2 regions of the Agarivorans sp. JK6 genome follow, and region 1 is predicted to be linked to the other one. Evidence: predicted binding sites of a transcription regulator. Region 1 holds the regulator's gene; the other holds the start of a gene.
What was found. Region 1 encodes LexA, which represses DNA repair genes until DNA is damaged. Its sites were predicted from a motif close to TACTGTATNNNNATACAGTA; they were not measured.
Positions count from the first base shown of each region.

Region 1 (4,071 bases):
TCAAAGGTCATTGAGCCGCGCCACATGGTGGCCACCCAGTTAAATACCTTCACCCCAGTAGGCACCGAGATCAGCATGGTACAAAACATGAAGAACAACTCAGCCGCCACAGGCATACCCGTAGTAAACATATGGTGCGCCCACACAATGAAGCTTAAACCAGCAATAGATGCAGTGGCGTAAACCATCGAGGCATAACCAAATAACCTTTTACGAGAGAAGGCTGGAACAATCGCCGAGATAATGCCGAATGACGGCAAAATCATAATGTAAACTTCAGGGTGACCAAAGAACCAGAATATGTGCTGGAACAATACGGGGTCTCCCCCACCAGCAGCATCAAAAAACGACGTACCAAAATACTTATCTGTAAGCACCATGGTCACTGCACCCGCTAATACCGGCATCACAGCAATCAGCAAAAATGCAGTGATAAACCAAGTCCATACAAACAGCGGTAACTTCATGTAAGTCATGCCGGGTGCACGTAAGTTCATAATGGTAACAATCACATTGATCGCCCCCATAATCGAACTAATCCCCATAATATGCACCGAGAACACAAACAAAGCGGTACTGTCTGGGCTGTAGTTAGTAGAAAGCGGCGCGTAGAAAGTCCAACCAAAGTTAGGGCCACCACCTTCCATAAACAACGAGGCCAACAGCATGGTGAAAGCAAAAGGTAAAATCCAAAAGCTCCAGTTATTCATGCGAGGCAAGGCCATATCTGGCGCACCAATCATCATAGGAATCAGCCAGTTAGCCAAACCGGTAAAGGCCGGCATCACTGCACCAAACACCATGATTAAGCCGTGCATGGTGGTCATTTGATTGAAAAAGTTAGGTTCAACTAACTGTAAACCTGGTTGGAACAGCTCGGCGCGGATCACCATCGCCATCGCGCCACCGGTAATAAACATGGCAAAACTAAACCACAAATACATTGAACCAATGTCTTTATGGTTAGTGGTCAATACCCAACGCATTAAACCGCGCGGGGCACCGTGATGGTGCTCATCATGGTCAGCATGAACGTCACTAATCGTGCTCATTATCTCTCTCCCTACTGCGCTGCGTTTTGCACGGCCACAACATCCTTGGCCTGCACTAAATCACCGGTATCATTACCCCAAGCGTTACGCTCGTAGGTAATTACGGCAGCCAGCTCTTTTAAACCTAGCTGTTTACCAAAGGCTTGCATCGCAGTGCCCGGTACACCATTCACAACTACTTCAATATGTTTGCCCACATCACCAATAGCGATTGGACTGTCTTTCAAGCCAGGGAACACACCTGGTAAGCCTTCACCGTTAACTTGGTGACAAGCCGCACAACTTTTGTCGTAGACTTTTTTGCCCAGCGACATCAGTTCGTCTTGCTCCATAGTCATAGCAACCAGTTCTAACTCTTGGGCTTGTTTGGCTTGATAAGCAGCTTCTTCTTCGGCTAACCAAACATCGTAATCGGCCTGCGTTTTAGCGATAACCACAATCGGCATAAAGCCGTGGTCTTTACCACATAACTCAGCACACTGGCCGCGGTATATGCCGGGTTTATCAATGATGGTCCAAGCCTCATTAATAAAACCTGGGTTGGCGTCTTTCTTAACTGCAAAATCCGGTACCCACCAGGAGTGGATAACATCTTCCGAAGTCATCAAAAAGCGTACTTTTTTATCGATGGGCAATACCAGCGGTCGGTCTACCTCAAGCAAGTAGTTTTTGCGTTTTTCCAGCTTGCCGTTAACTTCATCCATATCAGATGCCAGCACACTGTAAAATTCCAGTTCACGGTCAAAGTATTTGTAATGCCACTTCCACTGGGAACCTGTTACTTGAATGGTGATATCGGCATCGGAAGGATCTTCCATGGCCAACAGGGTTTTAGTGGCAGGAATCGCCATCCCAATCAAAATAATGAAAGGAACGATGGTCCAAATAATTTCTACTTTGGTACTTTCATGAAATTGAGCCGGCTTGGCTCCTTTAGACTTGCGATGATGAAAAATAGCCCAGAACATGGCGCCAAACACCAGCACCCCAATAGCACAACAAATATAAAAAATTGTCATGTGCAGGCCATAAACCTGCTCACTAATGGCGGTAACACCCGGACGTAAGTTGAATGACATTTCTTGCGCAAATACTTGCGACGAAAAGAATGTCAGCATTATTAGCTGAATCCATCGGCCCACAGCGCTCTCCTTTGCTAGTAGCCAACGACAACAACTCTCCAAACTAGGAAAGTAGCTGCAGAAAAAGGGAAATCCCCCACCCCAAAAGTAGTAGACAGCAACAGCTAAATACAAGCTACTGCTTATAAATTAACCCCTAAGTTAAAGAAATGTAAATATATTGTTGAGATTTTTATGGATAAACACAAAAGATGTGATGCTAACGACAAAAGCCCAAATCGGGCTGATTTGGGCTTAAAAAGAGCGGAACTTATTGCTATGTAAGGCTTACATCCAATCGGCAGTGCGAATAATACCTACCGCCAAGCCTTCGATTTCGATGCTTTGATACTCTAAATCAACTTCAATAGTTGAGAGCTCTTCATTCTCTGGGTGCAAGTAAACCATTTTACCGTCGCGCTCAAAACGCTTAACCGTAACATCGTCTTCTAAACGTGCCACCACCACTTGCCCATTATGAACATTATTGGTTTTGTGCACCGCTAACAAGTCACCATCCATAATGCCGATGTCTTTCATACTCATTCCCTGCACCCGCAGTAAATAATCAGCATGAGGATTAAACAAGTTAGCATCTACCGCATAGTGCGACTCTACATGCTCCTGCGCCAAAATAGGCTCGCCTGCAGCCACTTGGCCGATTAAGGGTAAACCGGGTTCTAAGTCTTCGGCCACTGGCTCATTAGCGCTGGCTGGCAAATACTCTTCACTAATGCGAATACCGCGCGAAGCTCCAGGGATCATCTCAATAGCCCCTTTCTTAGCAAGTGCTCGTAGGTGCTCTTCTGCCGCATTAGCGGAACGAAAGCCTAATTCTTTAGCGATCTCTGCACGGGTTGGCGGCATACCCGTTTCGGAAATATGACGACGAATTAATTCAAATACTTCTGTTTGACGGGGTGTTAAGGGCTTCATAGTCTACCTGTAAGTTTATACAGCACACTGTTAGTATATACAGCATGAGCAATGAAGCAAGGATTTATCTAAATCAGTGACTTATTGTAGGTTTCAGTTTCTTTGGAAATCTTTCCGCTACTTTAAAACTACGCTCCAAATTTTGAGTTGTAGATTGCAATGTGATGGAAACTGAGTCAGAAGTAAGATGCTAAGTATCTAGCTAACTCCCCTTTGGGCAAAAGCGTGTTTCAAGTTGACCTCGTGAATGTCCGGAAATGGCACAGAGTTACCGCCTTTAGCAACTAAATCTCTACTACGCTCTTCCCCTGATAGTGATAAAATCGCCGCATCAGAATTACCGAGAAACACTATGTTTATTCATCATGTTAACGGCATCGACTGGCTGGTGATTACAGCTTTTGAAGAACTAAAAACAATGTTTATCGAAGAAGCGGGGGCGATCCCCTCATGCTTCTCTACTGCCAGCGAGCTGAGCCTGATTGATCAAGCCAAGCGCACCCATGGATATTTGCCTACATTCAGCGGCGTAATCACCGATACGGGCACTTTTCAAAGCCAATTTAACGAAGAAGATTTAAACCCACAGCTTGCCTGCTTAGTGGAGGGACGCGGGCGGGTGTTTATCTATCACGGCGGCTTTGTCGCTTTTGTGGATGACGAGCAAACCTTTATTACTCGATTGGACTGACAATTACTTTGTAAGTTGAAACCAGCGAACTGGAATCGCTAAGCATTCATTCGCATGCGTTTCGTTTATTAACAGTGTACGAATTGAATGGAGTTGGGCTCTATATTTAGAGAAAAAAGCAATGCTGCGGTTAACTGGCGAGCAATCCCCCTAGACAAACTGACTTAGAAAGAGTTTTAAAAAAGCGATTTTTGACGCTCAAACATAGCAAAAATTGTTATTTCCACCCCAAACCAAAAAACCAATAAGAAATTGAAAAAATATAGATAAA
Region 1 covers NZ_CP113525.1:415,067-419,137, reverse strand. Annotated here, with positions in the region: gene ctaD (cytochrome c oxidase subunit I) at 1-1,052, opposite strand, end outside; gene coxB (cytochrome c oxidase subunit II) at 1,064-2,170, opposite strand; gene lexA (transcriptional repressor LexA) at 2,462-3,109, opposite strand; gene OV592_RS01915 (cytosolic protein) at 3,462-3,800, shown strand.

Region 2 (4,071 bases), 1.8 Mb from region 1:
TTTGCCCAGCGGTAATACCTTTTGCGCTATCAAACACAATGTTGATTTTCACACCTGCTTCAGACCAAGCTTTGAATAGTAGCCAAGCGCCTAACAGCACAGCCAAAATGGGCAACAGCCAAATAGGGGAGATTACCTTCTCTTTTTTAAGTTCCGGTTTACTAGCGTTATTCAAGTTGTTTATCCCAAATTAGTCTTGTATCAAAAGATTTTGCTGCGAACAGTGTTAACAATACTACTGCGCCAAATGCGGTGGCGCCGGGTCCTGCTTCCACGCCTACTAAATTATTTCGTTCAAATACTGCAATCATGATAGACAGAACAAAAAGATCGAGCATTGACCACTTACCAATAATGTCAATTATTCTATAGATAACAATCCGTTGTCGATTGTTCAGATTCAAATTAAATTGCAGGCTTAATAAAATAACAACCAAGCCGACAAGTTTCATTACAGGCACCACAATGCTGGCGACAAATACCACAATGGCAATCCCTACCATATCGTCTTTAATTAAGCTGATCACGCCAGACATAATAGTTTCGTATTGGGGAGCACCGCGAGTACTTAAAACGGTTATTGGCATTAAGTTCGCAGGGAAAAGTCCAACAGTAGCGGCAATGATAAAAGCCCAACATTTTTGCATGCTTTGAGGGGTTCGTGAATGCACTCGCATATGGCAGCGCTGACAGTGGCTTTGTTCTTCGGGCATTGACAGTTTGCAGTGCCTGCATTGTTTTAAGCCTAACTGTTTAGCGGATGTGTACATAACGCTCCCAGTATTCCGCTGGCTCTATACGTTGAATTAGGCGGGTAGACAGTAGCAAGGTTATGCAGATACACCAAAGCCCATAGCCTAAATCGATATCGGCGTATTCTACTAGTTTCACCAAGGCCACCAAAAAACTAACGATGTAGACTTCAATCATACTCCAGTGAATAAGATCGTCTTGAAAATGCAGCGCTGTTGCCAAAAAGGGAGCTTTCCAGCCTTTGCTTAAAGACAAAGAGGTATAACAGATTAAGCTGAATAGCAGAATTGGTGCGATGAAACTAGCGAGCACCACGCTGAACCCCACCAAATAATAGCCGTTTTCGAGTAACAACACGGTGCCGCGCAAAATATTGGCTGAACTGGGGATCCCAAGAAATGTAAAGCTTAACAGCGGATAAGTGTTAGCAAGCGTAACCATAATCAAGCACGTTAACGCTAAAGCAAATTGGCTAGAGAAACGAGCTCTACGCCCCCGCGCAAGTGTGTGTTTGCAGCGTGGGCATATTAATACGTTTCCAGCCCTACAATGTGCTTGGGTGTCGACCAACAAATCACAACTTGGGCAGATGGATAGCTTTGATAACTCAGAAGATTTCATACAGTACATATTAGCTAAGTCAGGCTAACTATGCTGTAAAAATTTGTCACTAGTAGTTTAAAAGTGAATGGTGCATACTACCCTGTATATAAAAACAGTAAATGGAGGCAGCGGTGGCTGTAATTATTAAATATGTCGTCGAACGTAACGGTGTAGAGAAAATGACTTTTAGTTCAAAAAAAGAAGCCGACAATTACGACAAAATGTTAGACGTAGCTGATCAGCTTACATTAATGATAAAGCATGCAGAACCTAAGATGAACGAGCAACAAGCCGAGAATTTAGGCTTCTACCTTTCTTCCCAGCGAAATGCGCTGCAACAAGTGCTCAAAGGCCAGGAGTTTGATGCATCGATGATAGAAGACGAGGAATAATGCAGTGGCAGACGTATCTTCGCGTTATTTAACACTAGGTAAACAATTAGACGCTTTGTTAGATAAAGACTTACCTTATATTTCTAATCTAGCTAATTTTTCTGCCTTATTATGGCTCGAGTTAGAAGAGATTAACTGGGTGGGGTGTTATTTGGCCGATAAAGCTAAAAAACAGCTGTTCTTAGGGCCGTTTCAAGGTAAACCTGCCTGTACTTCAATTCAAGTTGGTAAAGGCGTATGTGGTTCGGCCTTTGCGCAGCAGCAAACCTTCCGTGTTGAAAATGTGCATGAGTTTCCAGGACATATCGCTTGCGATAGTGCTAGCGAATCAGAAATCGTAGTGCCTTTATATCTTAATGGTGAACTGTTTGGCGTAGTAGATATTGATAGTCCACGTCTTAATCGATTCGAGCTAAGTGACCAAATTGGCATCGAGTATTTAGTTAAGGTGTTGGAAAATAAACTAAGTGATGTGCATTTTTAATGGCTTTTCAATATACGCTCACTATAATAGCCGAAATCAGCCCTGTCGCTGTACCAGTAAAGATGTATAAGAAAGGTCATCATGGAACAAACTAACAAACTGAAAAATAGCAAAGAAGTCATTCAATATTTGGCGACACAATTCCCAAACTGTTTTTCTACAGAAGGTGAAGCCAAGCCGCTTAAAATTGGTATTTTTCAGGACTTAGCTGAACGTCTAAAAGAAGACGAGAAAGTAAGTAATACCGTATTACGTTCTGCTCTGCGTCAATATACGTCTAGCTGGCGTTACTTGCATGGCGTAAAAGTTGGCTCTAAACGCGTTGACTTAGACGGTGTAGAGGGCGCAGAAATTGAACAAGAACATGTAGAACATGCACAAAAGACCTTAAAAGAAAGCAAAGATAAAGCCTTTGCCAACAAAAAGGCTCAAGCTGAAAAAGCTGACAAAAACAAAGCTGCTGCACGTAAACCAAAAGCTGATTTCAAGCGTACTAGTAAACCTAAAACTAGCGACAGCAAACCAGCAGCAGAGAAGAAGCCGATTGAAAAAATCGACAGTAAAGATTTAGTTGCAGGGAAGGAAGTTCGTGTATTGGTTGGAAAAACGCCAATGCCGGGTCAGATCTCAGAAGTAACAAAAGATGGCATTGCTGTTACACTTAAAAGCGGTATGTTAGTTAAAGTTAAAGCAGAACATATCGTTGCATAATTGATTTAGTAGTGAGATAGGTGCCTATGAAATATTTGAGCCGTCTGTGGCTATTTTTTTTAACGCTTAGTTACTCAACTCTGTTGTTGGCTCAAACGCCTACATTAGGACAAGATGCGCTACCCACTTTAAGCCAGCAAAGCCAACATGCTACAGCGGCAAAAAGAATTAGCGCTTTATATACCCGCTCTCACTACCGCAGTGTTCCTTTCGACGATGAATTATCAAGCGAAATCTTCGACAAGTTTATTCAGCAACTTGACTACAACCGTAGCTTGTTTTTGGAAGAAGATTTCTTACGCTTTGAGCGTTATCGCTACAGCCTAGATCAAGACATACCAGCTGGCAGATTGGAACCGCTTTATTCCATGTTCGACCTGTCGCTTAAGCGTCGCTACCAACAATTAGTATACTCTTTACAAGTGCTCGACGAGCCAATGGATTTTACTAAAGACGAACAGTTTCAATTTAATCGCAGCGAAGCAGATTGGCCTAAAACCCAAGCTGAGATTAAAGAACTGTGGCGCTTAAAAGTAAAATACGATGCGCTAAACTTAAAGTTAGCAGGCCGCGAACACGACAAAATTGTCGAAGTATTAGCCAAGCGCTATAACAGCGCGATTAAGCGTTTAGTGCAAACCGGCAGTGAAGATGTGTTCCAAACTGCAATGAACGCTTATTCTCGCGCCATCGAACCACATACTAGTTACTTATCTCCACGTACTGCAGAACGCTTCAAAATGGAAATGAATCTTTCATTAGAAGGCATTGGTGCAGTGCTGCAAGGTGAAGATGAGTACACCGTGATTCGAAGTTTGGTTCCTGGTGGACCAGCAGCGCTGAGCAACCAACTTGGTCCAGAAGACAAAATTGTTGGCGTTGCTCAAGGTGAAGATGAAATCGTTGATATTATTGGTTGGCGATTGGATGACGTAGTTGATCTGATTAAAGGTCCTAAAGGCACTACTGTTCGTCTTGAGATACTTGCATCTGGTGGCAAAGTCGATGGTAAAACCAAAATCGTAGATATCGTTCGCGACAAGGTTCGCCTAGAAGACCGCGCTGCTAAAAGCGAAGTAATTGAAATTGAAGGCAAGAAAGTAGGGGTGCTTAATGTTCCTAGTTTCT
Region 2 covers NZ_CP113525.1:2,183,357-2,187,427, forward strand. Annotated here, with positions in the region: gene OV592_RS10180 (MlaD family protein) at 1-175, opposite strand, end outside; gene OV592_RS10185 (paraquat-inducible protein A) at 168-713, opposite strand; gene OV592_RS10190 (paraquat-inducible protein A) at 754-1,194, opposite strand; gene OV592_RS10195 (YebG family protein) at 1,488-1,748, shown strand; gene OV592_RS10200 (GAF domain-containing protein) at 1,753-2,232, shown strand; gene proQ (RNA chaperone ProQ) at 2,314-2,943, shown strand; gene prc (carboxy terminal-processing peptidase) at 2,970-4,071, shown strand, end outside.
Region 2: a site for LexA is predicted at 1,455-1,474, ahead of OV592_RS10195 (YebG family protein). Genes of this name have one in related genera too.